One region of the Neorhizobium sp. LMR1-1-1.1 genome, then DNA from elsewhere that is predicted to be linked to it. Evidence: predicted binding sites of a transcription regulator. Region 1 holds the regulator's gene; each other region holds the start of a gene.

What was found. The regulator LexA, encoded in region 1, represses DNA repair genes until DNA is damaged. The targets are predictions, from matches to a motif close to TGTTCNNNNTGTGTTCNG.
Positions count from the first base shown of each region.
Region 2: recA (recombinase RecA) is a predicted target of LexA. The motif match lies at 6,314-6,331, and genes of this name have one in related genera.
Region 3: MRBLMR1_RS14385 (2'-5' RNA ligase family protein) is a predicted target of LexA. The motif match lies at 4,085-4,102, and genes of this name have one in related genera.

Region 1 covers NZ_JBEGHE010000001.1:1,259,312-1,269,243, reverse strand. The annotation lists gene MRBLMR1_RS06125 (pyruvate dehydrogenase complex E1 component subunit beta) at 1-442, opposite strand, end outside; gene pdhA (pyruvate dehydrogenase (acetyl-transferring) E1 component subunit alpha) at 463-1,521, opposite strand; gene MRBLMR1_RS06115 (FtsB family cell division protein) at 1,714-2,031, opposite strand; gene eno (phosphopyruvate hydratase) at 2,235-3,509, opposite strand; gene kdsA (3-deoxy-8-phosphooctulonate synthase) at 3,629-4,477, opposite strand; gene MRBLMR1_RS06100 (VOC family protein) at 4,482-5,354, opposite strand; gene lexA (transcriptional repressor LexA) at 5,553-6,266, shown strand; gene MRBLMR1_RS06090 (ComEC/Rec2 family competence protein) at 6,247-8,565, opposite strand; gene gltA (citrate synthase) at 9,092-9,932, shown strand, end outside.
Region 2 covers NZ_JBEGHE010000001.1:1,466,338-1,476,269, forward strand. The annotation lists gene MRBLMR1_RS07090 (YcjX family protein) at 1-972, opposite strand, end outside; gene MRBLMR1_RS07095 (SixA phosphatase family protein) at 1,040-1,537, opposite strand; gene dksA (RNA polymerase-binding protein DksA) at 1,794-2,213, shown strand; gene MRBLMR1_RS07105 (flagellar biosynthetic protein FliO) at 2,297-3,292, opposite strand; gene cckA (cell cycle histidine kinase CckA) at 3,544-6,153, shown strand; gene recA (recombinase RecA) at 6,391-7,479, shown strand; gene alaS (alanine--tRNA ligase) at 7,670-9,932, shown strand, end outside.
Region 3 covers NZ_JBEGHE010000025.1:246,409-256,340, forward strand. The annotation lists gene MRBLMR1_RS14360 (cyclase family protein) at 1-485, opposite strand, end outside; gene MRBLMR1_RS14365 (aminopeptidase) at 724-1,977, opposite strand; gene ybaK (Cys-tRNA(Pro) deacylase) at 2,057-2,530, opposite strand; gene MRBLMR1_RS14375 (ArsC family reductase) at 2,533-2,886, opposite strand; gene MRBLMR1_RS14380 (hypothetical protein) at 3,093-3,257, shown strand; gene MRBLMR1_RS14385 (2'-5' RNA ligase family protein) at 3,268-3,885, opposite strand; gene MRBLMR1_RS14390 (methylated-DNA--[protein]-cysteine S-methyltransferase) at 4,212-4,766, shown strand; gene MRBLMR1_RS14395 (YqaA family protein) at 4,781-5,374, opposite strand; gene guaA (glutamine-hydrolyzing GMP synthase) at 5,664-7,241, opposite strand; gene MRBLMR1_RS14405 (5'-methylthioadenosine/S-adenosylhomocysteine nucleosidase) at 7,281-7,919, opposite strand; gene MRBLMR1_RS14410 (PaaI family thioesterase) at 7,916-8,365, opposite strand; gene MRBLMR1_RS14415 (TspO/MBR family protein) at 8,438-8,890, opposite strand; gene MRBLMR1_RS14420 (DUF1513 domain-containing protein) at 8,928-9,932, opposite strand, start outside.

The DNA of each region.
Region 1 (9,932 bases):
CCATTGCGTCGCGCAGAGCTTCGCGAACGGTCGTCGAAACCATCTCGGTGCCAGCCGGAATATCCGGATCGGCAGCGACTTCGACCTTAGGCTGAGCCGGGACCGAAGCGGATGCGGGCTTTGCTTCTTCAGCGGCAGGCGCTTCAGCCTTGGGGGCTTCGGCTGCAGGCGCGGAAGAACCGATCGCATCGGCGCTTTCGCCTTCGGCAAGCAGGATCGCGATCTTGGTATTGACCTTGACGTTTTCGGTGCCGGCTTCGACCAGCAGCTTGCCGATCACGCCTTCATCGACGGCTTCCACTTCCATGGTCGCCTTGTCGGTCTCGATTTCAGCAATGACATCGCCGGACTTGACGGTGTCGCCTTCCTTCTTGACCCATTTGGAAAGCGTGCCTTCCTCCATCGTCGGAGAAAGTGCAGGCATCAGGATATCGATAGGCATAGGTTCTTTCCTCCCCGCGCTTAGAGCAGGATATCGGTGTAGAGCTCGGATGCATCCGGCTCCGGATCGTTCTGAGCGAAGTCGGCGCTATCCGTAACGATGTCGCGGATATCCTTGTCGATCGCCTTCAGCTCGTCCTCGGATGCCCAGCCCTTTTCGAGCAGACGGTTGCGAACCTGTTCGATCGGATCCTGCTCCGAGCGCATCTTCTGCACTTCTTCCTTGGAGCGGTACTTTGCCGGGTCGGACATCGAGTGACCGCGGTAACGGTAGGTCAGCATTTCGAGAATGATCGGACCCTTGCCGGAGCGGCAATGGGCGAGCGCCTCGTCAGCCGCAGCCTTGACGGCGCGCACATCCATGCCATCCACCTGGATACCCGGAATGCCGAAGCCGACGCCGCGCATCGAATAGTTCGACTGTGCGGTTGCACGCGCGGTCGAGGTGCCCATGGCATAACGGTTGTTCTCGACGATGTAGATGATCGGCAGTTTCCACAGAGCAGCCATGTTGAAGCTCTCGTAGACCTGACCCTGGTTGGCAGCGCCGTCACCGAAATAGGCAACCGAAACGCTATCATTGTTGCGATAGGCATTGGCGAAGGCGAGACCGGTGCCGAGCGACACCTGCGCACCGACGATACCGTGACCGCCGTAAAAATGCTTCTCCTTGGAGAACATGTGCATCGAGCCGCCCTTGCCCTTGGACAAGCCACCGCGACGACCGGTAAGCTCGGCCATGACGCCACGCGGGCTCATGCCGCAAGCAAGCATGTGGCCGTGGTCGCGATAGGCGGTGATGACCTGATCGCCTTCCTGCTGCGCCATCTGCATGCCGACGACGACAGCTTCCTGGCCGATATAGAGATGGCAGAAACCGCCGATGAAGCCCATGCCATAGAGCTGGCCGGCCTTCTCTTCGAAACGACGGATCAGCAGCATCTCGCGATACGCGTGCAGATCGTCTTCCTTGCCGAATTCCGGCGTATTCTTGCCGGTAAATTCCTTCGAGGCTGTTTTGCTGGCAGATTTTGCCGCTGGCTTGCGGCCGGATGCAGACGCGGATTTGGTTTGCGCCATCGATCCCTCCCTATGTGCTGCATTGAAAGAGCGGCATCGAGACGAGCACATGCGCGCCGCAACCCACTCCGGTTTCTGCAACTAACATAGGGAAGAAAGCGCGCCCCAGCAATGACATATTTGCATGGCTCTCATTCCACATAAGCCACTGAAATAAATCACGAAAATTAACTTAACCGAAATTCGGTTAACTCAGAAATAATTGTTAAATATGACTATTTCGTCTGTGCGGGAGACATTTAATTGATAACGCGCAATTTCATCGAGCATGTCTTTGTCGAGCGAGCCATCACTCATCAGATGCACCTGACGCTCAAGAGCTTCTCGCTTGGCCGTGAGCGCCGCAAGCTCGGCACTGCGTGCGATACGCTGCTTCTCGAATTCCTCGGTCGCAATAAGGCCGAGATCACCATGGATCGAATGATAGCCGAAATAGGAAAGAAACGCGACGGTGATTGCAGGCAGGATTAAACGGCCAAACTTTCTCTGTTTGTGATGTTTTGTCCACATGCCTGTTCTTAACACCTTGAGCTTACGCGGCGGGAGCGATTCATTGTCCCGGGGATAGGATCCGAAAATCGCAGAACTTGCTTAAGCATTCGTTTCCCTTGCCGCGATGCAGCGCAGATATGAAAAAAGCCCGCATCCTTGATGCGGGCTTTTTTCGAATATTGTTCAGACTTCAGAAAAGCGGCCTTTCGGCCGACCATTCCTTAGCCTTTCAGGATCGAGCGGCCTGCATAAACAGCCTGCGGGCCGAGCATCTCTTCAATGCGGATCAGCTGGTTGTACTTGGCCAGACGGTCAGAACGCGAAAGCGAGCCGGTCTTGATCTGACCGCAATTGGTGGCAACGGCGAGATCGGCAATCGTCGAATCTTCCGTTTCACCCGAGCGGTGCGACATGACGGCGGTGTAGGCAGCCTTGTGAGCGGTCTCGACGGCGTCGAGCGTTTCCGTCAGCGAACCGATCTGGTTGACCTTGACGAGGATGGAGTTGGCAACGCCCATCTTGATACCGTCGCGCAGGCGGGCGGAATTGGTGACGAACAGGTCGTCACCGACCAGCTGGACCTTGGAGCCGATCTTGTCGGTCAGGATCTTCCAGCCTTCCCAGTCGTCTTCGGCCATGCCGTCTTCGATCGAGATGATCGGATACTTGCCAGCGAGTTCGGCCAGGTATTCAGCCATCGCAGCCGATTCCAGCGTACGGCCTTCACCTTCGAGAACGTACTTGCCATCCTTGAAGAATTCGGTCGAGGCGCAATCGAGGCCGAGGAACACGTCTTCGCCCGGCTTGTAGCCGGCCTTTTCGATCGACTTAACGATGAAGTCGAGGGCTTCCGGCGCGCTCTTCAGACCCGGAGCAAAGCCGCCTTCATCACCAACATTGGTGTTGTGGCCCTGCGCACCGAGTTCCTTCTTCAGGACGTGGAAAATTTCCGAACCAACCCGCACGGCATCCTTCAGCGTTTCGGCGCCGACCGGCATGATCATGAATTCCTGGAAATCGATCGGGTTGTCGGCATGTGCGCCGCCATTGATGATGTTCATCATCGGAACCGGCAGTACATGGGCGCCGGCACCACCGACATAACGATAAAGCGGCAGGCCGGCCGATTCGGCGGCAGCCTTGGCAACGGCCAGCGACACGCCGAGAATGGCGTTTGCGCCGAGACGCGACTTGTTCGGCGTGCCGTCGAGCGCGATCATCGTCTTGTCGATATGGATCTGGCTTTCGGCATCGAAACCGCCGATGGCGTCGAAGATTTCCGTATTGACCGCTTCAACGGCCTTCTCGACACCCTTGCCGCCAAAGCGTTTGCCGCCATCGCGCAACTCGACAGCTTCGTGGGCACCCGTCGATGCGCCCGACGGAACAGCGGCGCGGCCCATCGAGCCGTCTTCCAGATGGACGTCGACTTCGACGGTCGGGTTGCCACGGCTATCGAGGATCTCGCGAGCGATAATATCGGTAATAGCAGTCAAGGGTCTCTCCTCAGAGTTAAGTCCATGCAGTCATTGAAAATGTATCACGTTCAATGACACGCCAATTACAGTGTTGGCGCTTTCTGCGCTTTGACAACGCTCAAGCGCTTTTTTGAAGTTCAGGCAGCCTTGGCCACAGCATCAAAAGCCATCAGCTTTTCCAGCAGCCGCGGCATGTCTTTCAGATGCACCATGTTCGGACCATCCGACGGGGCGTTGTCCGGATCTTCATGGGTTTCGATGAACACGCCGGCAACGCCAACCGCGACGGCCGCACGCGCCAGCGTTTCAACAAATTCGCGCTGGCCACCGCTGGAGCCACCCTGCCCGCCCGGCTGCTGCACCGAGTGCGTGGCGTCAAAGATCACCGGCGATCCGAGCGAAGCCATGATCGGCAGCGAACGCATGTCGGAGACGAGCGTGTTGTAACCGAAGGAGGCGCCGCGTTCACACAGCATCACGTTTGGATTGCCGCTCTCGGTGAATTTCGCCTGGACGTTCTTCATGTCCCAGGGGGCCAGGAACTGGCCCTTCTTGACGTTGATTGCCCGGCCGGTCTTCGCGGCTGCGACGAGCAGGTCGGTCTGGCGCGACAGGAAGGCCGGGATCTGCAGGATGTCAACGGTTGGCGCAACAAGCCCGCACTGCTCTTCCGTATGGATGTCGCTCAGGACCGGGAAGCCGAATTCCTTCTTCAGGTCGGCAAAAATCTCCATCGCATTTTCAAGTCCGATGCCGCGCTTGCCGGAGATCGACGTACGGTTGGCCTTGTCATAAGAGGACTTGTAGACCAGCCCGATGCCGAGCTTGCCGCAGAGCTCGCTCATCGTACCGGCGATCATGAAGGCATGATCACGGCTTTCCATCTGGCAGGGCCCCGCGATCAGCGAAAGCCGGCCTGCGTTGGAGAACACGACCTTCTTTTCGCCTTCACCGACCGAAACTTCTGAATTGGGGGAGACTGCCATTCTATTATTCCTCGAAGCCGAACAAAACGCCTTGGCCGGGCGACGGCGACACGAGAACGCGACCATCCCGGCGAATGAATGCGACGTCATTAGCAGCAAGGATGATCTCTGTCACGGCCAGATCAAGACTGCGAAAGATCACGGCCTCCCCTACCAACCCGGCTGCCACCCCTTCGACAGGAAGACCGAAGTCATGCGCAATTTGCTCGCGCCTGAGAACGCGCACGGCTCCCGTTTCAGCCTGGAACACCAGTCCACCTTCAACTTCGACACCCGGCGCTCGCAGCACATTGTCCAAAAAGGCAACCGAAGCATGCGGATCATCACTTGCCAAAACGACTTCCTTCAAACCTGCGACCGCATTGGCATGGATACGCAATTCAGCCATATCCTGAGGGAAAGACACCAGCCGCTGACAAGAGAAAGCAAAGAAATCAGCCACATCATCCATCGCGGCAAAAGCAAGCCGGAAACGAGCCTCGACCTCATCACCGTCCGGAGACTTTACAGCTCTGCCGAATTCGAGGGGCTCGCCGCCGGAAATTCCGGCTGCGACATAATGCCGATGATCGCTCGATGCGTCGTCGCTGGAGACCACGATGGCCGACAAGCCTTCACGTCCGCGGCGACCGCGATAAGCCAGATCGCGCTCGACAAAGACATTGCCTTTCTTGGCATGAGCCCCCGCCTTGCGCCTGTCCGCAACAGCCAGTGGCTCCAGATAGGTACCGTCTTCAAAAAAAACACAGGCATTGGCCGTACCGAAGGGATGCACGCCGTCAGGCGCGACAGTGAAACCCAAAGACGACAGCCGCTCGCGTGCCTTGCCGAGATTTCCAACAGGCAAAACGAGATGATCGATATTCCTAGCAGTCACACATGTCCCCCAGACTTCTGATCCGCTAGGCGTAGATTGGGCAGACCGCCGGGGAGCGCAAGTAGATTCCGACTGAGAACGTCATTCGGCATCCAAGAAACTGATTATATTGTCACGAAAATTTAAGGACTTGCGGAACACATATGGAACATATAGTGTTCGTTCTGCATTTGTTTCAAATCTGAAGGTGCGCCTCACATGCTGACTCGCAAGCAACAGGAACTGCTTTTGTTCATTCACGAACGGATGAAGGAGTCGGGCGTACCTCCGTCTTTCGATGAAATGAAGGACGCTCTCGACCTTGCGTCGAAGTCGGGCATCCATCGGCTCATCACGGCACTTGAAGAGCGCGGTTTCATTCGCCGTCTCCCCAACAGAGCGCGCGCACTCGAGGTCATCAAGCTTCCCGAAGCCTATGTTCCCACGCTGCAGCCGAAACGCGGTTTTTCACCGAGCGTGATCGAGGGAAGCCTTGGCAAGAAGCCGGCGACGCCTGCTGCCCCGCCTGTCTCCGCCAATGACAGCGCGTCTGCAAGCGTGCCGGTCATGGGCCGCATCGCCGCCGGCGTACCGATCTCGGCAATTCAGAATAATACCCACGACATTTCCGTCCCCGTAGAGATGTTGGGATCCGGCGAGCATTATGCGCTTGAAGTCAAGGGCGACTCGATGATCGAAGCCGGAATTCTGGATGGCGACACCGTCATCATTCGCAACGGCAACACCGCCAATCCGGGCGATATCGTCGTTGCACTCGTGGATGATGAAGAGGCCACACTCAAGCGCTTCCGCCGCAAGGGTGGCTCAATTGCGCTGGAAGCGGCAAACCCGGCTTACGAGACACGAATTTTTCCACCGGATCGGGTCAAGGTCCAGGGCAGGCTCGTCGGCCTCATTCGCCGTTATCACTGACACCGGAATTGTTGCCAACATCAGTTGGCGCTTCTGATCGATAATCCGTTCCTGCTTGATCTGAGACAGCAAACTGCGCCTCAAGACGGCCACTCGATTTTGGTTTGGAAATCCATTCCGGCAGATACGGGTCATAGAGATTGCGTCGCCAGTCGTATTGGCGATGAATGGTCCATGGGCGAACCGTGCCAGCCATTGCTGTCGTGACATTCCATTTTCCGGCTGCTGCCGCCCCGGAAAGATCGATTTCAATTGACCCTGTCTTGCGCAGGCTGGCGCCGCTCAGCATCGGGGTACCAGACCGACAGGAATGGAAACGCGCACGCGGCGCGATAACAAGGCCGGCAACGTCGCAAGCCGCACCGGCATAACGGCCATCATCAACAACAACGACCAAAACACCTTCCGGTGACATGAATGCGCACCAGGCCTTGAGCTGACATGAGAATCTGACACTCCCTGCCTCCTTCATCAGCCGCTGCGCTTCGACCAGAACAGGTTCCGGAATTCTTTCACCGGAAGACCCGGCCATATTTTTTAGAATTTCACTTTCCAACATCTCCGACATAGCCAGCACTGGAAGCTGTCGCGCATACATCCACTGCCCATAGACGAACTCGGAGGGACGTTTCCTGTTGGCGGCAACACGTTCTGCATCTCGATAAGCAACGAGGTTCCCATCTTCAGCGATGAGAAGACTTGATTGGGCGTGTTGCATCCCCATCCAGAACAGGGCTGCAGCGGTAAACAGGAAAGGCAAGCCCGAATAGCGAAGCCGTGTCCTGAGGAGCGTCAGTAGCAGAAAACCGCAGACCCCAAGCGGCAAAAACCAGGGGTGCTGTTCTCCGACGACAATGTCCCCGCCCCATCCCGCTACATGCTTCGCGATCAAGATGACCCATTCGAGGCTCCAGGCCATGATCCCGATGAAGGGAGCATCGAGGCCGAAGGGCATCAACAACATCGCAGCAAGCCCGGCCGGCATCACCAGGAAGCTGATGATCGGCATGGCAGCCAGGTTCGCGGCAAGCCCATAGGTGGCGACGCGATGGAAATGCTCGACGGAAAACATCGTCGTCGCAAGACTACCAATCAGCGATGTCGCGATAATGCCGGCGATAAAGCGCCAGCCAACGGCAGCCCATGTCACCAGAGGATGACGGATGGGAAATCGCTCCCGCTCTTCCGTTTCAGGGCGTCGCGACCAAGCCGCATAACCGGCCACGAGCGCAACCGTGGCAGCAAACGACATCTGGAAACTTGGCCCCAGAATTTCCGAAGGCGTCCAGATGAGGATGATCAGCGCAGACAAGGCTACATTTCGCAAACTTATCGAGGGCCGGTCCAAAAGCACGGCAACAAGTATCACCGCCATCATGATATAGGCGCGCTGGGCGGATACACCGAAGCCCGATACCAGATAATAGGCCGTAACCATTGCAAGCGCCCCGCCGGCGGCAATCTTCTTGATTGGCAGGGCCTGTGCGAGGCCAGGGAAAAGAGCAAAGACGCTACGCAATCCCACGAAGAAAATCCCGGCGGCAAGCGCCATATTCAATCCGGAAATGGCAACGATGTGAGCGAGGCCGGAGACCCGTAGCGCCTCGACTGTATCTTCGGAAATTGCCCGTCTCTCATCGGTGACAATGGCGGCGGCGAAGGCACCGGCATCACCCGGCGCAATCTCGCGAATACGATTGCCGATCTGCCTGCGCAGATCGAAGAGCCAGCGTAAGGCGAGCTGCGGCCAGCCGGTCGCCACATCCGACCCTCCAGCCTGCTGCGGAGCGCTATAGAAATACCCCACCGCACCAATGCCATCGAAATATGCCGAGAAGGCAAAGTCGTGCAGACCGGGCAAGGCCGGCCCGGAAGGCGGTGACAGCCTTGCGCGTCCGGAAATAGCTGCCCCGTTGTCAAACGGCTGATGCTGCGCCCTTGCCAGCAGCGAAACCCGGACAGGCGGGCGCCGAAGAATGGGGTTTGCTGTCTGTCGCACAGCCACGATATAACGCAGTCGCCCGGGACCGGCAGCCTCACTACGCTCGACAACGCCCATGACATCCGTTGTTACCGGTGAATCGAGAATGACCGTCGATTGCCGCCACGCTTCGATCTCGGCCAGCGCCATGCCACAAAAGCCCAGACACGCAAATGTGAAAAAGACACGCGCGCAACCATCTCTTGTTATCAACGCCAGAGCCGCCAGCACGGCAAGAGCAAGGAACGGCACCCATGCCAACGGCTCCACCGGGCTGAGGAACCACACTGCCGAACCGATGCCAATTGCAACAGGCATGAACAGAAAGCCGTGGCCATGGAGGCGCTCCTCGCGGAGCGAAATTGAAAGAAATGCTCGCGCCTCCGCCAATGGCGCACCAATTCGCCTTCCGTAAGAAACCGGCGCTATCGCTGCAGTATATCGATGGGCTGCAGTTCTGATGGCCAAATCATCAGGCGCCGGTTGAAAATGCGATATCGGCTCGGCAGCAGCATTAGAGCGCCGGCTCAACGTTTTGGTATCTATCTTCTCGAAACCTTCAGCCCGCATTGAACCAGCCTGCCCCGATCATAAAATACAACCTGAGCGTTCTTTTTGAGTGCGTCAACCTGACGCATATGGGCTTGCCACCAGAACCGATTTTCTGATTGCAACAAGGGGTTGGCCACAGGGTCAAATGTCGATGCCCAATATCGTATCGCGCTGCACAATTTGCCGTCAGAACAGCTTGGCATCTGCTAAAGGATCATATAGCTAAACGTGGAACGCTTAATGCTTATGGCGCTTTTGAGGCGTCATGCCGCCAACCGGTTGGAGGATCAGAATGACGGAAACAAGCGCAACTCTCGCTCTCGGTGACAAGAAGGTCGACCTGTCGGTCAAGTCCGGTACGATCGGTCCTGACGTTATCGATATCGGCGCGCTCTATAAACATACCGGGGCCTTCACCTACGACCCCGGGTTTACCTCGACCGCTTCGTGTGAATCGAAAATCACCTATATCGACGGCGACGAAGGCGTGCTTCTTCATCGCGGCTATCCGATCGAGCAGCTTGCCGAACAGGGTGACTTCCTCGAAACCTGCTATTTGCTTCTTTACGGGGAACTGCCGACCGCAGCTCAGAAGAAGGACTTCGATCATCGCGTGACGCACCACACCATGGTGCACGAGCAGATGAGCCGCTTCTTCACCGGTTTCCGCCGCGATGCGCATCCGATGGCCGTCATGTGTGGCTGCGTCGGCGCTCTGTCGGCCTTCTATCATGACTCGACCGATATCACCGATCCGCACCAGCGCATGGTCGCTTCGCTGCGCATGATCGCCAAGATGCCGACGATAGCGGCCATGGCCTACAAGTACCATATCGGCCAGCCGTTCGTATATCCGCAGAACCACCTCGACTATTCGTCGAACTTCCTGCGCATGTGCTTTGCCGTTCCTTGCGAAGAGTACAAGGTGAATCCGGTTCTGGCCCGTGCCATGGACCGCATCTTCATTCTGCATGCCGACCATGAGCAGAACGCTTCCACATCGACGGTTCGCCTTGCCGGTTCTTCCGGTGCAAATCCGTTTGCCTGTATCGCCGCCGGCATTGCCTGCCTGTGGGGTCCAGCGCACGGTGGTGCCAACGAAGCAGCGCTCAACATGCTTCAGGAAATCGGTT
Region 2 (9,932 bases), 210 kb from region 1:
GAAGAAGCTGTTATGTCCCGGCCGGAAACAGCCGAGAACATCGCCAAGCGCCCGTTCGAGATCCTCAAGCGCTTCCGGACCGCGATTGATCGCCTGAAGCGCATCGACGAGCACGATCTGCCGGTCTAGCCGCGCAAAGTGATGCCGGAAGAAAGGTTTCACGACCACGGTCTTGTAAGCCTCGAAGCGGCGCTCCATCATTGCCCGCAATGAGCCCTTTATTGCAGGTGTCTCGGCAATGCCGGGCAACGGCGCGAATGTCAGCGCCGGCGAGCCTTCGAGATCTCCGGGCATCAGGAAACGCCCCGGAGGCAGCGTCGACAAGGACCGCTCGTCGGACTTGCAGGCTTTGAGATAGGCGGAAAACACCTCGAAAAGACGCCGGGCCTTCATTTCGTCGGCTGGCGCGTCCATATCGATCGTTGTTGCAAGCTGCATCCAGTCCTGGGCGAGTTCCTTGCGGATGCCCGTCTGCGCCAACTCCGCAGTGGTATTGCTGAATTCGCGATAATCCTGCGCAAGAAGCGGCAGATCGAGGAGCCACTCGCCCGGATAATCGACGATATCAAGGGAAAGCCTGCCGGGCGAAAATAGGCGGTTCCAGCCGCTGGCGCTCTGATAGTCGATTATCAGCCGCAATTCGGAAATGGCGCGCGTCGAATCAGGCCATATGCGATCGCGAACGAGCGCCTGGATGTGATCTTCGTATTGAAACCGCGGAATGGCGTCGTCTGGCTGCTCTTCGAGCCGGATACCCGAAACCCGGCCGGAGCGAACCGCTTCCAACAGTGGCAAACGCCCCCCATTCAGCAAATTCTGCACGATCGACGAAATCAGCACCGTCTTGCCGGCGCGGGAAAGGCCGGTCACGCCGAGTCGTATCGTCGGGTTGACGAGCCCCGACGCGCGGTCGGCGATGTTGTCGAGGGCAATTCGAGCGTCGTCGGTAAAACTGGTCAGCGAAGGCGCCAAGGCGGGATCCCGAAAAAGTGTTTTCCCCTATATAGGCGTGGGATGCCGGCCCGCAATGTCGACCTGCTCAGATGCTGAGCAGGTTGGTCAGCGTCCAACCGCCGGAATCTGCCTGCGCGCCATAGTCGAGCACGGCAAGTCCCGCCGTCGGATATCCTCCCGGCATGGCGGCCCGCCGCTCTGCCTTGCCTATCAGTCCTTCCAGCAACAGGTCTATGCTCGGGTTGTGCCCGATCAGCATGACGGATCGGGCAGGGCGCTGCCCGGCAATGATCGTCGCATAAAGATCCGGCGTGCCGTTATAGAGTTCGTCGACGAACGTGATCTCCAGCGTTTCCCGAACCGCCCTGCGCACGATTTCCGCAGTCTGCCGGCAGCGCTCGGCCGTCGAGCTGATAAGGCGATCCGGCACATATCCGAGGTCTGCCGCGCGATCGGCCACCATCTCAGCCTGTGCATAACCGCGTTCGTCGAGCACACGGTCGAAATCCCGTCCGCCCGGCACTGCCGAGGCCGCCTGAGCATGGCGCATCAGATAAATACGGAATGGTTCAGGTTCGATCATCTTCGGCTCGCCAAAATGAAACGCTGAGTAAAAGGCGTAACGTTGCTTTGGTCGATTGGTCAACCGGATCATGTGCCGCCGGTTGAGGTGTTTTGAAGCCGGCTACCCATGCGATTATGGGAAAAGCATAAAAATTAGTCACTTAGCCGAATTTTGTGACAAATTTAAAACTGCTGCAAATCTGGGCGAAAGGCTTGAATGAGGACTGGTTAATGGAGTATAGGGGCCTCATGAGATGTTCTTCAGGAGAATCGCGTTGAGTGAGAAGATCGATCTTAGTAACTATGTGCTCTCGGAAAACGAAGAGTTCATGAATGCAAATCAGAAGGCATACTTCAGGGCCAAACTGATCGCATGGAAGAATGACATCCTCAGAGAGGCGCGGGAAACGCTCGGGCACTTGGCTGAGGAGAGTGCAAACCATCCGGACCTCGCAGATCGCGCTTCATCGGAAACGGACCGTGCAATCGAATTGCGCGCTCGTGACCGGCAGCGCAAGCTTATATCCAAGATCGATGCCGCCATGCAGCGTATCGATGATGGGACTTATGGCTATTGCGAAGAAACCGGCGAACCGATCGGCCTGAAGCGACTGGACGCCCGTCCCATCGCAACGTTGTCGATCGAGGCGCAGGAGCGTCACGAGCGACGTGAAAAGGTCTATCGCGACGAATAATGTTCGCCGGGTCAGTATAGAAAACAAAAAAGGCACGTTTTGACGTGCCTTTTTTGTTTGCATCTTACTGTTCGTGAGCGCCGTTACTTTTCGCGGCTGGCGGACATTTCACCGAATATGCGGGCAACCTCGCTTTGCAACGACGGCTCGTCCCGCGTGGCGTTACCGGGCGCAGCGACGACAGGCATGGCGATGGCCGAGCCTGCTGGCTGCGACGGGCGATTCGTCCGATTGGCGAGGGATGCTTCGCGCGCAGCCATGTTCTGCGCCATTTCCTCTTCAAGAATTTTCTCGAAATCGCTTCCGAGACCTGTGGGCTTCGCAACAGCAGCCGGGGCGGGCTGAGATATCGCCTGTACTGCAGGTGCCGAAGCGGTTGCTGGCGGATTGCGATCGATAAAGACGCGCTCGCGCTGACTGTCAAGAAAACGGGCGGCATCGTCGAGCGACGGCTGAGCGGACGCCTTTGGTTCCACGCGCGGCTCAGAAGGCAAATTGTCAATGCGAGCCGGATTGACGGTTGGAGTTGCCGCAACTGGCTCCAGGCGCTGCGCCGGAATGGTGTTTGCCGCGACAGTGGCGGCAGGTTGCGGCGGTGAGACTGCGCCTCGGTTTTCTCGCGAGGGAATATTGGTGTCACGCGCGTTGATCATTTCCACCCTTTGAGCGGAGGCCGGGACCGGTCGTCTTGCCGGCTCGGCTGCGGATGGTCTTGCAGTGGCGGACACAGGGGTGGCTGACAGTGGAGCAGGCTGCACTTCCTGTTCCGAAGGTTCGGCGCTTTGGCTTGAACTGACAATCCGGCTTTCGATGACCACGTCGGTCGGTCCACCGATCATGATCAGATGTTCGACATCGTCACGTCTGACAAGAACCAGCCGACGTCGCGCATCGACGGCGGCTGCGTCGAGCACCTGCAATCGCGGTTGACGGTTGCGCCCGCCACGCACGAAAGGCGATGGCCCGCGGCGTCCGCGCACTATCCACAGAATTCCGACGAGGCAGACAAGGGCCAAACCTACGCCAATGACCGCCACGAGGAGGTTGCGACCGTATTCGCCCCACAGTTCTGCGACCATTTATGTAACTCCTTATGCGATCTATGCTTCTGACACAGACGATTTTTTGCCCCGCGAGGCAAGTGTCGAGCCTGCCCGTCAACGCTAAAATGTGTCTCATTCGCATCTCACATAGGGCAGGGTGCTGCGCTGTCCCGCCTTTTGTGGCTTTCAGGAGCTTTTTGCTTCATCTTCAAATTGCTAAGAGAGAATCGCAAGCGCCACGGGGTGCATTTGTGACGCCGGTGCATGCATCGGAGCAAGAGGTATCGATGACCAGTTCGCCGAAAGCCGGCAACGACGAAGCGCCATTGGTTGATCGCGGTAGCCGCGGTGGTACGGCTGTCAGGATCGTGCTTCTGGCGATGGTGCTTCTTGGGGTCGCCATCGCGTTTATCGTGTTTCAGCGGGCACTGGATAACGAGGTCGTTCTCGGCATTCTGGGCATCCTGGCGATGGTGGGAATCTTCTTCATCGTTTCGTCACTGATCGGCCTTGTCGAGGTCATGCCGCAGTCGCGCTCCGATGAATTGGCCCGCAGCTTTCTGGCCAGTCATCCCGATGGAATTGTCGTGACCGATGCCAAGGGGCGGATTGTTTATGCCAACGCCGCCTATGGGCGGATGACTGGTGCTTCGGGCAGCCACAACGTCCAATCGCTGGAAACCCTGCTGTCGAAAACGCGCGAATCGACAGAAGCTCTCTACCGCCTGACGGCCGCCCTTCGCGAAGGGCGGGAGGGACACGAGGAATTTCGCTTGTTGCAGCCGCTCGGCCGGCTGACCGGCAACGGTTCGGATGCGCACTGGTATCGCCTCAAGGCCCGTCTGCTCGGCACGGGCGGTCGTAACGCGCTCGACATATGGGAAATAACCGACATCACCTCGGAGCGGGACGATCAGGAGCGCTTCTTCCGCGAATTGCAGAATGCGATCGACTATCTCGATCACGCGCCTGTAGGGTTCTTCTCTGCCGGCAGGAAGGGCGAGATCTTCTATCTGAACGCGACGCTTGCCGAGTGGCTTGGGCTGGACCTGACCAAGTTCACGCCGCAATCCATGAGGATTTCGGATCTGGTTGCAGGTGAGGGTATGGCTCTCATCCAATCCGTGCAGGCAGCGCCCGGGCTGAAGCGCACGGAAACACTGGAACTCGACCTTCGCCGCGCAAACGGTCAGAGTCTTCCGGCGAAACTGGTTCACAATGTCAGCGCCATGCGCGATGGAGCGCCGGGCGAAAGCCGCACTGTCGTTCTGATGCGGGCGAAAGGCACGGAAACCGACCAGTCCGCCTCCGCTATGCGATTTACCCGGTTTTTCAACAATACGCCGATGGCGATCGCCTCGGTGGACGGGAATGGCAAGATACTGCGCATCAATGCGCCGTTCCTGAGGCTTTTCGCCGGCGTCGTGTCTCGTGACGACGTTGATGCCGGTGCCGCAGAACTGGAGCGCATTGTCCACGAGAGCGCCCGGGAAACATTGATGGAGGCACTTGCCGCTGCCAAGGACAGGCAGGGCGATATCTTGCCGCTCGAATCGCGGCATCCGGGTGACGAAAACCGCTATGTGCGCTTTTACGTCAATGCGGTGATCGACGAAAGCGACGAGGCGCCCGAGGAAGTGGCGATCGTCTATGCTGTCGAGACGACCGAGCAGAAGGCGCTCGAAACGCAGATGGCGCAGACACAGAAGCTGAATGCGGTCGGCACGCTGGCGGGTGGTATCGCGCACGATTTCAACAATGTGCTGACGGCGATCCTGCTGTCTTCCGATCACCTCCTGTTGCAGGCGCGGCCTTCCGATGCCAGCTTTGCCGATCTGATGGAGATCAAGCGGAACGCCAACAGGGCGGCCGTACTGGTGCGCCAGCTGCTGGCCTTCTCGCGCAAGCAGACGATGCGCCCGGCTGTGCTCAACCTGACCGATGTGGTGGGCGACCTACGCATGCTGGTTGATCGCCTGATTTCCGGCACCAATGTCAAACTGGAGGTCGACTATGGTCGGGATCTCTGGCCGGTGCGCACGGACCTTTCGCAATTCGAGCAGGTGCTGATCAATCTCTGCGTCAACGCGCGCGATGCGATGCCCAGCGGCGGCACCATTCTGATCAAAACTCGCAACGTGACGGCCAGCGATGCCGCAAGCTTCCAGCAGGCTGATCTGCCGTCCGAAGATTTCGTCATGATCGAAGTCTCCGACAGCGGTACGGGTATTGCGCCGGAAATCATGGACAAGATCTTCGAACCGTTCTTCACCACCAAGGAAGTGGGCAAGGGAACGGGCCTCGGCCTGGCGATGGTCTATGGCATCGTCAAGCAATCTGGTGGCTATATCTATCCGGAATCGGAGATGGGCAAGGGAACGAGCTTCCGTATGTTCCTGCCACGCCATATCCCTGAGGTTCAGCAGGTCTCTCATGCGCCGGCCGCTATCGCAGGGGTGACTGATAATGTTGTGAAGGCCGAGACGGCCGCAGCAGCCACCGCCGAGCATGTGGATTTGACGGGAAAATCTGCAGTCGTTCTTCTTGTCGAAGATGAAGAAGCCGTCCGTCGCGGCGGCAAGCGCATGCTGGAGACACGTGGCTACACTGTCCACGAGGCCGGCTCAGGCACTGAAGCGCTCGACATCATGGAAGAGCTTGAAGGCAAGGTGGATATCGTGGTGTCCGACGTCGTGATGCCCGAGATGGACGGCCCGACGCTGCTCGGCGAATTGCGCAAGACCTATCCCGACCTGAAGTTCATCTTCGTATCTGGATATGCGGAAGACGCCTTTGCCCGCAACCTGCCAGCGGATGCGAAATTCGGCTTTCTGCCGAAGCCGTTTTCGCTCAAGCAACTGGCTGTCGCCGTGCGCGAGATGCTTGATTCGGAATAGTCCCCAACGGCCTTTCCGAGAGCGGATCGACCTTGGCATCCGGTTGCCGAAGCTGTTGATTCCAATCGATCTTTCCACAGCCGGAAGATGGCGTGAACATTAGCGGAACAAAGGTGAAATAATGTTTTCGTTGCAGGCACTTGGGCGGGGCTTGCAAAATAAGAACAAAATGAGTACGAATATCCCATCGGCTGCTTCATTGCTTGCGCGGCGGCAATAACCTAAAGGTGGGATCTCATGGCACAGAACACATTGCGGCTCGTAGAGGAAAAAGGCGTGGACAAGAGTAAGGCGCTCGAAGCAGCACTCTCGCAGATTGAACGATCCTTCGGCAAAGGCTCGATCATGAAGCTCGGTTCGAACGACAGTATCGTCGAGATCGAGACGGTTTCTACCGGCTCTCTCAGCCTCGATATTGCGCTCGGCATTGGCGGTCTCCCCAAGGGCCGTATCATCGAAATTTACGGCCCGGAAAGTTCGGGTAAGACGACACTCGCGCTGCAGACGATTGCAGAAGCCCAGAAGAAGGGCGGCATCTGCGCCTTCGTCGATGCTGAACACGCGCTTGATCCGGTCTATGCCCGCAAGCTCGGTGTCGACCTGCAGAACCTCCTGATCTCGCAGCCGGACACCGGTGAGCAGGCTTTGGAAATCACCGACACACTGGTCCGTTCCGGCGCTGTCGATGTTCTGGTCGTCGACTCGGTTGCTGCGCTGACGCCGCGCGCCGAAATCGAAGGCGAGATGGGGGACAGCCTGCCGGGTCTTCAGGCTCGTCTGATGAGCCAGGCGCTGCGCAAGCTGACCGCGTCGATCTCCAAGTCGAACACGATGGTGATCTTCATCAACCAGATCCGCATGAAGATCGGCGTGATGTTTGGTTCGCCGGAAACGACGACCGGCGGTAACGCCCTGAAATTCTACGCCTCGGTTCGTCTCGATATCCGTCGTATCGGCCAGGTGAAGGAGCGCGAGGAAGTCGTGGGCAACCAGACCCGCGTCAAGGTCGTCAAGAACAAGATGGCGCCTCCCTTCAAGCAGGTCGAGTTCGACATCATGTATGGCGAAGGTGTTTCGAAGACCGGCGAACTTGTCGATCTTGGAGTCAAGGCCGGTATTGTCGAGAAGTCGGGCGCCTGGTTCTCCTATAACAGCCAGCGTCTAGGCCAGGGGCGCGAAAACGCCAAGACATTCCTGCGCGAAAATCCGGAACTTGCGCGCGAGATCGAAACTTCGCTGCGCCAGAATGCCGGCCTGATCGCAGATCGTTTCCTGCAGAACGGTGGTCCGGACGCCAATGACGGTGACGGATCCGCCGACGACTGATTTGATTGGGTGAGGGGCATTCCGCCGCAGGCAGGACACCTCTTCTGTTTACCTGATGTCACTTTTTACCGGCCGCCATCGCAAGATGTGCGGCCGGTTTTCTGTTCGGCTGGACAGTCGCTTATGTGGACGATACAAGCCTTTTGACTTCAAATACTGGTACCGCATCGGCGGTTGAAAAGGGCGTAGCATGAGCGGCGTGAATGACATCCGGTCGACCTTCCTCGACTACTTTAAGAAGAACGGCCACGAGGTTGTGGATTCGAGCCCGCTCGTTCCGCGCAACGACCCGACGCTGATGTTCACCAATGCCGGCATGGTGCAGTTCAAGAACGTCTTCACCGGTCTTGAAAAGCGGCCTTATTCCACCGCGACCACCTCACAGAAATGCGTGCGCGCCGGCGGCAAGCACAACGACCTCGACAATGTCGGTTATACCGCCCGCCACCTGACCTTCTTCGAAATGCTCGGCAACTTCTCCTTCGGCGACTATTTCAAGGAGAATGCGATCGAGCTTGCCTGGAAGCTCGTCACCGAAGGTTTTGACCTGCCGAAGAACCGGCTGTTGGTAACCGTCTATTCCGAGGACGAGGAAGCTGCGACCCTGTGGAAGAAGATCGCCGGTTTCTCCGACGACAAGATCATCCGCATCCCGACCTCCGACAATTTCTGGCAGATGGGCGACACCGGTCCCTGCGGTCCGTGCTCGGAAATCTTCATCGACCAGGGCGAAAACGTCTGGGGCGGTCCTCCCGGTTCGCCGGAAGAGGATGGCGATCGTTTCCTTGAATTCTGGAACCTCGTTTTCATGCAGTTCGAGCAGACCGCACCGGGCGAGCGCTCGTTGTTGCCGCGTCCGTCGATCGATACCGGCATGGGCCTCGAGCGTATGGCCTGCGTGCTGCAGGGCAAGCAGAGCGTTTTCGACACTGACCTGTTCCGCACGCTGATCGGCACGATCGAAGACGTCATGGGCGTCAAGGCGGAAGGTAGCGCCAGCCACCGCGTCATCGCCGACCATCTTCGCTCCTCAGCCTTTCTGATTGCCGATGGTGTCCTGCCGTCGAATGAAGGGCGCGGTTACGTCCTTCGCCGCATCATGCGCCGCGCCATGCGTCACGCCCAGCTTCTGGGTGCGAAGGAGCCGGTCATGTACAAGCTCTTGCCGACGCTCATCCAGGAAATGGGCCGCGCCTATCCGGAGCTGGTTCGTGCCGAGGCGCTCACGTCCGAAACGCTGAAGCTGGAAGAAACCCGCTTCCGCAAAACGCTGGAGCGCGGCCTTACGCTCCTTTCCGATGCGACGACCGATCTCGATAAGGGCGACATGCTCGACGGCGAGACCGCTTTCAAACTTTATGACACTTACGGCTTCCCGCTCGATCTGACACAGGACGCATTGCGCGCCCGCGAGATCGGCGTCGATATCGCCGGCTTTACCGATGCGATGGAGCGCCAGAAGGCGGAAGCCCGGTCGCACTGGGCAGGCTCCGGCGACAAGGCGACCGAAACGATCTGGTTCGAGCTGAAGGAAAAACACGGTGCTACCGAATTCCTCGGTTACGACACCGAGAGGGCCGAAGGTGTAATCCAGGCGATCGTCAGGGACGGCAAGGCGGTTGATACCGCTGCTGCCGGCGAAGACGTCCAGATCGTCGTCAGCCAGACGCCGTTCTACGGCGAATCCGGTGGTCAGATGGGCGATGCAGGTGTCATCTCCACCGATAATGGCAAGGTTGCTGTTTCTGACACGCAGAAGAAGGGCGAGGGACTGTTTGTTCACATTGCCAAGGTTTCGGAAGGCAAGCTGAAGGTCGGCGACGCCGTCATCCTGACGGTGGATCACGCCCGCCGTTCGCGCCTGCGCTCCAACCACTCGGCAACGCATCTGCTACATGAGGCGCTGCGTGAAGTGCTCGGCACCCATGTCGCCCAGAAGGGCTCGCTGGTAGCGCCCGAGCGCCTGCGGTTCGACGTATCGCATCCGAAGCCGATGTCGGCGGAGGAACTGCAGCGCGTTGAAGAAATGGCCAATGCCATCATCATCCAAAATGCCAAGGTCACCACCCGCCTGATGAGCGTCGATGACGCGATTGCCGAAGGCGCGATGGCGCTGTTCGGCGAAAAATACGGCGATGAAGTTCGCGTCGTCTCCATGGGAACGGCAATCGATGGACCGAAGGCCGGCAAGCCTTATTCGATCGAGCTTTGCGGCGGCACACATGTCAATGCGACCGGCGATATCGGTCTGGTCCGCGTTCTGTCGGAAAGCGCCGTCGGCGCCGGCGTTCGCCGTGTCGAAGCCGTAACCGGTGAAGCGGCCCGCGCCTATCTGTCGGAACAGGACGATCGTGTGAAGAGTTTGGCCGGCGCGCTGAAGGTTCAGCCTTCGGACGTCGTGTCTCGCGTCGAGGCTCTACTCGAGGAGCGCCGCAAGCTCGAAAAGGAACTGG
Region 3 (9,932 bases), on a different contig from region 1:
GACCAGCCGGAGCGGACGAAGACCACCGAACCTTCCGGTATCAGGCCATGTTTCGCCTCGAAATCGGTGATATCGGAGACCTGCAGATGATAACCGGCATCCGTATTCACCTTGTCCTCGATGTTGATGACCACCAGCGGCCGTATGGCATAGGTCGCAGGCAGCTCATCGATCGCCGCATATTCTGGTGCCCAATGCGCCGGAGGATCGAGTTGAGTGCCGAGCTGGTCGGTCGTCAGATTGTAGGTGGAAGCGGCAAAGCCGTGTTTTTCGAAGGTAAAGGTTTCGCCCTTCTTGGCATAACCCTCAAGATCGGTGCCGGCGGCGGCTTGGCCGAAGCTCGGTTTGCCGAAACCGGCCCAGACCGGAATGTTCGGCGTGATCGTATGGGTCAGATCGACGTATTTGGCGCCTTTCAGGCTGTCATTAAACTTTCCACAAGCCTTGTTCCTCCGCCAGGGCGGGTGAAAAGGACAGGGCGGCAAGCAATATCGGGAGGATCGTCTTATGCGGAAAAATCTGCATGCTGTATTCCTTCGTGAAAGAGATCAGCCAGCTTTTGGCGGGTCGCAGAAAGCACCCGCCGGGATTTCATCGCAAAGAATGTGAGCCGGCAACAGATGTTATGCCGAAGGGACGACAGAAGCCGAAAAAATCCTGCCCAACATGATGCCGGCGCCGCACAGATGTGCTGCGCCGCTGTTTTGACTGGCAAGGGGCCGATTAGGCCCATTCACCCTTGCGCATAACCGGAACCTTGGAGCCGTCCGGCCGGATGCCGTCGATATCGACCTTGTCGGAACCGATCATCCAGTCGATATGGATGAGCGAGGAATTGCCGCCCTGCGCGTTGATCTCATCAGGCGTCGACGAAGCGCCGTTGAGGAAACATTTCGAGTAGCACTGGCCGAGCGCGATGTGGCACGAGGCATTTTCGTCGAACAGCGTGTTGTAGAAAAGGATGCCGCTTGCCGAGATCGGCGACGAATGCGGCACCAGTGCCACTTCGCCGAGCCGGCGTGCACCTTTATCCGTATCCAGCACCTTGTTCAACACTTCCTCGCCCTTCGAAGCTTTCGCCTCGACAATGCGGCCGCCTTCGAACCGCACCCGGATATTGTCGATCAGCGTACCTTGATGCGAGAGCGGCTTGGTGCTCGATACATGGCCCTCAACCTTAAGCGCATGCGGCGTGGTGAAGACTTCTTCGGTCGGGATATTCGGGTTGCAGGTAATCCCGTTCTTCGCCGTGGACGCGCCGCCATGCCATTCATGGCCATCTGCCAGGCCAACGGTCAGGTCGGTGCCGGGACCGGTGAAATGCAGCGCCGCAAAACGCTCACCATTCAGCCAGGTCGAACGCTTCCTAAGGTTTGCATTATGCTCCGCCCAGGCTGCTACCGGATCTGCGACGTTGACGCGCGAGGCGGCGAAGATCGCTTCAGCCAGCTTGGCAACGGCAGCATCTTCCGGCAGATCCGGAAAAACCTGACGTGCCCAAGAGGGATTGGGATAGGAAACGATGTTCCAGTTGATGTCGAAATTGGCGATCTTTTCGAGTGCCGGCTTGTAGGCGATGGAATTGGCCTTGTTGGCGCGGGCAACTTTGGCCGGATCTTGCCCGGAAAGCAGCATCGGATTGTCGCCGGCGATTGCAAGCCGCGCGGCACCGTTCTCATAAGCCTTGGCCATGCCCTCGTAGAGCCAGCCGGAGGCCTTGTCGAAGCTGGCATCAGGTGCATGCTGATAACGAGCCAGCGTCGTTTCCTCGTCGGAATAGAAGGCCGAAACGATGCCCGCACCTGCCATATAGGCGTGTTTGGTGATGAACCGAACTAGCGGCAGCGCGGCGATCGGCGCGGTGATGACGAGGTCCTGCCCCTTTTCCAACCCAAGCCCCACCTTCACTGCGACTTCGCCAAGCTTCTCAAGCTTGATCGGATCGATGGATGTCTGGATGTTCGGGACGATGGTCATGGCTCAGCCTCTCGATTATTCGTGTGAGGCTAGACTTAGAGAGCTTTGGGGCAAAATTGAAGTCTTGGACATGCGGTCGTCAGGCAATCAGCGGAGCGGCGATCGCCTTCAACGCCTCTTTCGCATCGGCGGGCACTAGGCGTATCTGCAGCCCGCGCTGCCCACCGTTGATGAAGATGTAGGGCTCGTCCAGTGCGGTGATTTCGATCGCCGTCGGTACGAGCTTCTTCTGGCCAAGCGGGCTGATGCCGCCGACATGGTAACCCGTCAAGCGTTCCGCATCGGCCGGCTTCATCATATGGGCGGATTTTCCGCCAAAGGCCGAGGCGAGCTTTTTCATCGACACTTCATGATCGGACGGCACCACGACACAGATAGGCTTGCCATCAAGTTCGGCCATCAGTGTCTTCAACACGCGTTTCGGCTCTTCCCCGATCGCCTCCGCCGCCTGCAATCCGATCCGGTCGGCATTGGGATCATAGTCGTAGGAAACGATCGTATAGGCGATTTTCAGCTTGTCGAGGGTTTGGGTTGCGCGTGTGGTCTTCGACATTCTCAGGCGCCCGGAAAAGCGTTTTCGTAAATCTCGGGCTTGAAGCCGATCAGCAGCTTTCCATCCGCTTCCAGCACCGGCCGCTTGATCATCGACGGCTGCGCCAGCATCAACTCGATCGCCTTTGCCTGATCGATATTCTGGCGATCGGCCTCACCGAGTTTCTTGAAGGTCGTGCCGGCGCGGTTCAGCACCGTTTCCCATCCGGCTTTATCGACCCATGCTTGCAAATGGTCGCGATCGATACCCGAGGCCTTGTAGTCGTGGAATGCATAGCTCACACCCTTCTGGTCCAGCCATGTCCGCGCCTTCTTCATCGTGTCGCAGTTCTTGATGCCGTAGATGGTGATCGCCATTTCGCCGTCCTTTTGTCCCCTTTGCCCGCATCACGCGATGCCGGACTGGTCAGCGAAGCGATAACAACACCACATCGCAGAATGCAAGCCAATGAGGCAGATCAAATAGTGGCATGCCAAGTTCGCATGGCTGATCTGTGCGCGTATGCGTTGTGAAGATGAAGTCTTGGGCGCATATATTAGCCGACAGAAAAGGAGTTGATGTCATGTACGCCCAGAACAAAAACCGTGGTAGCCGTATCAGCCGCGCCTTCGCAATTTTCGGCGCTGCAGTTTCTGCTTCGGCTGCCGTTGAAAACCATCGTCGTCCGAAGAATAGCGATCTGACCATTCTCGGTATCGATCCCAAGGCTTTCGACCGCATCGGCTAATTGCCTAATATCACCTCGTTTCTCGCGGGCCGTCATTTCGCATGGCGGCCTTTGTTGTGAGAGCGGGGTTTCGGTCGCCGCCGGTGATTGGTTCATCCAAAAGCGATAATTGGCTTGCCGGCCTGGCATATGGTGGAGCGTCGGCGTTAAAACGCCAGCATCCAAATGGCTCATGGCGTGTTTCGCCCTTGTGGCTGTAGACAAGCGCAAATTCGCGCGCCTGCCATGTAAATGATTTCCCAATATTCAGAACCTCCTTGCGCCCGTAGCCATAGATGATGGTAACGTGAGGTGAAGGTGTGCGAAATGCCTGGCGTGGCAGGTTATGCCGGCTGAGCGCGCCATGAAGCATCCGCACGAATGCCTGAATATCGGTATTCCTCGCCGCACTTGTCAGCGCCAGATGCCGTCCGCCTCCGTAGATAGCACATGCGTCCAAAGTCACTGTAAGCGGGCATGCCCTGATCGATCCGATTGCAGTTTCGATCCGGGGAATGAGATCGTAGGGCGGCTTGTCAAATTCGTCCATCAACAGCAGGCTCACATGCAGCAAATGCGCCGGGTGACGTTGGCGGTTGGTGCGACCATGCGCATGCTCGCAAGCCGCCTTGTATATCTCCTCGGCCAAGGAGGGCGGCGGTTTCAGTACGAAAAAGAGTTCACTTCTCCACCGAGGCGCGAAGTGCGGTTGTCCGGATCGGTTTTTCCCAGGAACATTGCCTGTCAGCGGCAGGCATGGCTGGTGGTACGGCAACTCTGCACCTCCCATTATTCATCAACGCGGGATCATGCGGATGACGCAGTATAAGAGAATTCAATTGACAATAAAGAACAAAAAGAGAACGTAGGCAAGCGATCTAGGCGATCACAAATCTTCTGGTGCAAGAAACGGGTTGATTGCCTGTTCATGACATAGGATTCTGACAGGGGAAATCACACGAACGGAGTGAGCTCATGTCCGGACATCGATATGCGATCTTCGAAACCGCTGGCGGCTTCTGCGGCATTGCGTGGAATGTTGCCGGTATCACCCGTTTTCAGCTACCGACAAGCAGCGAGTTGTCGACCGAGAACCTTCTCCTGCGCCGGATCGGTGACGGTCAAAAATCGCCACCGCCCGTGGAGATTGGAGAGACGATCGCGCTGGTGAAACGGTATTTCGCTGGCGAGCGGATTGATTTCTCCGAGATCCGCCTCGATCTTGAAGGCCAGGATGAGGTCTTCAGGAATATCTATGCCGCAGCCCGCCGCATCGGCTGGGGTCATACGAGCACCTATGGCACGATCGCCAAGGAACTCGGCCTTGGGCCGGAGGCTGCGCGTGATGTTGGCCAGGCCATGGCGAAAAATCCGGTGGCGCTGATCATACCTTGCCACCGGGTACTGGCCGCCGGCGGCAAGCTCGGCGGTTTTTCAGCCCCTGGTGGATCGACCTCGAAACAGCGTATGCTCGAGCTTGAGGGTGTGCGTTTCACGCCGCCGGAGCCGGCACAGCAATCCCTCTTTTGAACTTTTGCCGACGCTCAGTGCGCCAGAAGAAGCTTGTACCCCGTGAAGGCGACGATCAGCACAGAAGCACCGATCATCGCAATCTTGCCAAGACGCTTCTCGATGAAGTGGCGAATGCCCTCGCCGTAGCGGCGCAACAGCCAAGCCAGGAGGAAGAAGCGTGCTCCGCGCGTGACGAGCGCCGACATGATGACTAGCCAGATGTTTACATGCACCGCACCGGAAAGGATCGTCACCACCTTGATAGGCGGCAGATGCGCGAAACCGGAGGTCACCAGCATCAGCAGGATCGTCTCGAAGGTGATCCCGGCTTTAAGCTCGTTGAACGTGTCGAGCTTGCCCCAGAATTCCAGGATCGGAGCGGCGATCGCATCGAAGGCAAATGAGCCGATCCACCAGCCTGCAATGCCGCCGAGAACCGAAAACACCGTCGCGACCAGCGCATAACGCCAGGCACGTTCGGGCCTCGCCAGCGCCATGGGCAGGAAAAGCACGTCGGCGGGCACGAGAAAGATTGAGCTTTCGACAAAGGCGATGACGGCGAGCCAGACTTCCGCAGACTTGCGGGCGCTGAGCGCCATCGTCCAGTTGTAGAGGCGTTGGAGCATGGGAAGATATCCAGAGCTTGGGGGAAAACTCGAAGGTGATGAAAGATGCCGTGGAGGGAGCGCTATTGTCTGTCTGCCCTATCCATCCACAGATGCGGTTGAACCGCAACCTTAGACCTTGAAGCTGATAGTTATCTGAACGGTCTTTCTCTTTTGGAATTTTGAACAAGCCACGCTTGTCTCGGTATCCAATTTCCCGAAAATGCCTTCCCATGACGGAAACAGGCACAGTAAAATACGCTATCGGCGCGCCTGAAGGTGAAAGCGCGCCGATAGATTTGTCAGTCTGTTATTCCCACTCGATCGTGCCGGGCGGCTTGCTCGTCACGTCGTAGACGACGCGGTTGATGCCGCGGACTTCGTTGATGATGCGGGTCGCCGCGCGGCCGAGGAAGTTCATGTCATAGGGATAGAAATCCGCCGTCATGCCGTCGACCGAGGTGACAGCGCGCAGTGCGCAGACAAAATCATAGGTACGGTAATCGCCCATGACGCCGACAGTCTGGACCGGCAGAAGCACGGCAAAAGCCTGCCAGATCGTGTCGTAGAGACCGGCCTTGCGGATTTCGTCGAGATAGATCGCATCCGCCTTGCGCAGGATATCGAGCTTTTCGCGAGTGATGCCACCGGGGCAGCGGATCGCGAGGCCTGGACCCGGGAAGGGGTGGCGGCCAATGAAGCTCTCCGGCAGGCCGAGTTCGCGGCCAAGCGCGCGGACTTCGTCCTTGAAGAGTTCGCGCAGCGGCTCGACGAGCTGCATGTTCATGCGTTCGGGCAGGCCGCCGACATTGTGGTGGCTCTTGATCGTAACCGAAGGGCCGCCGGAGAAGGAGACGCTTTCGATCACGTCCGGATAGAGCGTGCCCTGTGCCAGGAACTTCGGAGCACCCTTACCATCGGCAGCGATCTTGGCAGCTTCCGCCTCGAACACTTCTATGAACAGCCGGCCGATCGTCTTGCGCTTCACTTCCGGGTCGGTCACGCCTTCGAGCTGACCGAGAAACAGGTCGGACGCGTCAACAGCCACGAGTGGTATATTGTAGGCGTCGCGGAACATGCCGACAACCTGTTCGGTCTCGCCCTGACGCATTAGGCCGTGATCGACATAAATGCAGGTCAGCTGATCACCGATCGCCTCATGTATGAGGATCGCTGCAACGGACGAGTCCACGCCGCCGGACAGGCCGCAGATGACGCGTTCGTTGCCGACCTGGTCCTTGATCTTGCGGATCATCTCGGCGCGGTAAGCGGCCATGGTCCAGTCGGATTTCAGGCCGACGATCTTATGCACGAAGTTGGAAAGAAGCTTTGCGCCATCCGGCGTGTGCACCACTTCCGGGTGGAACATGGTCGTGTAGTAGTGGCGGCTCTCGTCGGCAGCGATGGCGAACGGGGCGTTCTCGGAGGTCGCAATAACCTCGAAACCGTCGGGCAGCTGTGTCACGCGGTCGCCGTGGCTCATCCACACCGGGTAACGTCCGCCCTTTTCCCAGAAACCGTCGAACAGCGGGCTCGATTTCTTGACTTCCACATCGGCGCGGCCGAATTCGGCGGCATGACCACCTTCGACGACGCCGCCGAGCTGGGTGCAGAGCGTCTGCTGGCCATAGCAGATGCCGAGGATCGGCACGCCGCTGTCAAACACGGCCTGGGGTGCGCGCGGGCTGCCTTCGGTGGTCACCGAAGCCGGGCCACCGGAGAAGATGACGCCCTTGGGCGCGAGCCTGTCGAAAGCTTCGGCGGCGTTCTGGAAGGGATGGATTTCGCAATAGACACCCGCTTCGCGGATGCGGCGCGCAATCAGTTGCGTCACCTGGCTGCCGAAATCGATGATGAGGATGCTGTCGGGATGAGCTATCTGGGTCATGGCGAGCCTTTAATGAAGAACCCCGATTTTTGCAACTGCTCAGAAAGCCAAATTGCCGCTTTCTAGGGCGTTTCCTAATCTGTCGATGACGCCAGCCAGCTTCTCGTCGATGACATGCAGATATTCAGTCCAGTTATCGACATGCTTCAGCTCCGCCTTCCCGTCGGAAATCCCGCGCAAACCGATCAGCGGAATACCGAACAACTGGCAGCAGCGCATGATGGCGAAGGTTTCCATGTCCACCATGTCTGCAGCGATCAGATCGTAGGCAGCGCCAGAGACGATATTGCCGCCCGTGGAAAGCGCAGCCTCGGGCACGCCTGGAATGCGAAGTGGCAGCGGCATGATCGCCGGATGGTCGAGAAAGGGTGTGCGACCTTTCTCGAAACCGAGCGGCGAGGCGTCCATGTCGCGATAGGCAACGGAGGAGGCCTGATAGACTTCCGTTTGTTCCAGCGTCCGGGAGCCGGCCGAACCGAGCGACACGATCAGATCCGGCATTTCGTTTTTCGCCTGCAGCTTCGTCAGCGCGTGCGACAGCACGATTGCGGCCTCGATCGGACCGACGCCGGTCATCAGCGGTTTGATGCGAGACTTGAGGTGCGGCCCATATTCGGCGTCGACGGCCATGACGAATAGCACCACATGCCGGCCGAGCCGTGTCAGTTCGAAACTCATTCCACCACGTCCTGACGATCGCGGATGACCATCATCGACGTGGTCATGGAGGCGATCAGTTTTGCCGGCCCGTCGCCGATCGCATAGGCACGGCCATCGGCCACAATGATCGTCGATCCGGGCTTGGTGACCTCGCCACGGAAAAGGAAACGCTCGCCGCGACCGGGCGAAAGAAGGTTGACCTTGAACTCGATCGTCAGAAGCGAAACTTCCGGCGCAATCACCGTATAGGCGGCATAGGTACAGGCAGTCTCGAGTGGTGCGGAAATCACCCCGCCATGCAGGAAACCGTGCTGCTGGGTAAGCTTCTCATCGAAAGGAAGCTCGATCTCCACCATGCCCTGCTGGATGCGCGTCAGTTCCGCGCCAAGCATCTCCATGGCGTTCTGCTTGGCGAAACTGCGCCGTATGCGTTCGTGAAAGTCGCCTGGATCGGTAATCTTCATGGTCTGCCCTTGGTGTCGCGGCGAAACTGGCATGCTGCAGGCGGATCGGCAAGCGCGACAAAATGACTATTATCAATTCAACAGAACGATCGAAAGGTTCAATACTGCGGCAAATGCAACCCAGAATGCGTAAGGCACGAAAAGCCAGGCGGCCTGCCGGTTGGGCCTCCAACTCATCACGATGAACAGCAGGATGAAGGCCAGCATCGGCACGATGATGACGAGGCCGAGAAGCGGGCTTTGCAGGCCGAAAAAGGCTGGCGACCAGAAGATGTTGAGAAAACCCTGTATGGCGAAGACGATCAGCCGGCCGGTATTGTTCTCATCGAACCATGTCGTGGACAGCGCAACGCCGATCATCACGTAGAGACCCGCCCAGACCGGTGCGAAAACCCAGTCGGGTGGATTGAAGAACGGTTTGTTCAGCGACTGGTACCACTCGCCCGGTGTGTTGGCGTAACTGCTGAGTGCACCGATGGCAACGCAGGTGACAATGAAGAAAGCACAGGTCAGTATTTTACCCATGGAGGGTGATCTAGGGTCGCTGCAACCTGAGTAAAGATCATTTTATTTGGATAATATGCTGGTCCCAGGCGACGTCGCTGCGTGTGTCGTTGAAGCGGCCATCGTAGGATGACACAGCAATACCGTGGGCCGCAGGCGCCACACCGGCCGCCTCGTGGACGCTCTCTTCTGTCAAGACGATGCCTGTCCTCGCATCGAGTGTCACTGACGCGCCGCCGATCGGCGAGGTAAGTCCAACGATGTTTTCACGGCGATTGACGGCGATTGCGCCGACATAGTTGGCAAGCCGCGCCGTCGTCTCGTCCGGCAGCGAGAGAAGTGCAATATCCTCGCCCTTCGAGAACCAGCCGGCAAGCGGCGGTGTTTCGTTGCGTGCGCCTTCCCATTGGCAGGCAAACCAGATGCGGCCATTCTCGGCTATATCCAGATGCCGGGTCGAGAGCTGGCTGAGCGATGAAGGCATCCTGTGTTTCTGGATGAGTGACCCGGTTCTGGCATCAAGCATGACCAGCGACGGCTCCATGCGGTCGAGATTGAGCTTGGTGCGGCCGAAATCCGGATGGGTCTCGATGCCGCCATTGGCAATCACCAGAAGAGCACCATCATCCGAGACGGTCATGTCATGCGTGCCGATGCCATGAGCGTCGAATTCGCCGATCCGCCGAAACGAATCCCGGCCGTCATAGAGCCCGATCATGCCACGATTGCCGGCGAAATCGTTTTCGCTGGCATAAAGCACCGAACCATCCGGCGAGAAATGCCCGTGGCCGTAGAAATGCCGGCCCTCCGGTGCGGTGATGACGATCGGCTCCGCCTGTCGAGAGGAATCGAACACCATCGCAAACGTGCCGGGTCTACGGGCAAAGGCGACGGCGCGGCCCGTCGTGGAACTGAAAGCCATGCCATGCGCACGGGCGGGCAGGGCCATCCGGTCGATGATCTCGCCCCGTTCGGAAACCGTGGCAATGCCGAATGTGCCGTCAGAGGCGCGATAACCGGAGGCATAGACCGCATCGGCCCGCTCTAGCGCATAGAGCGATCC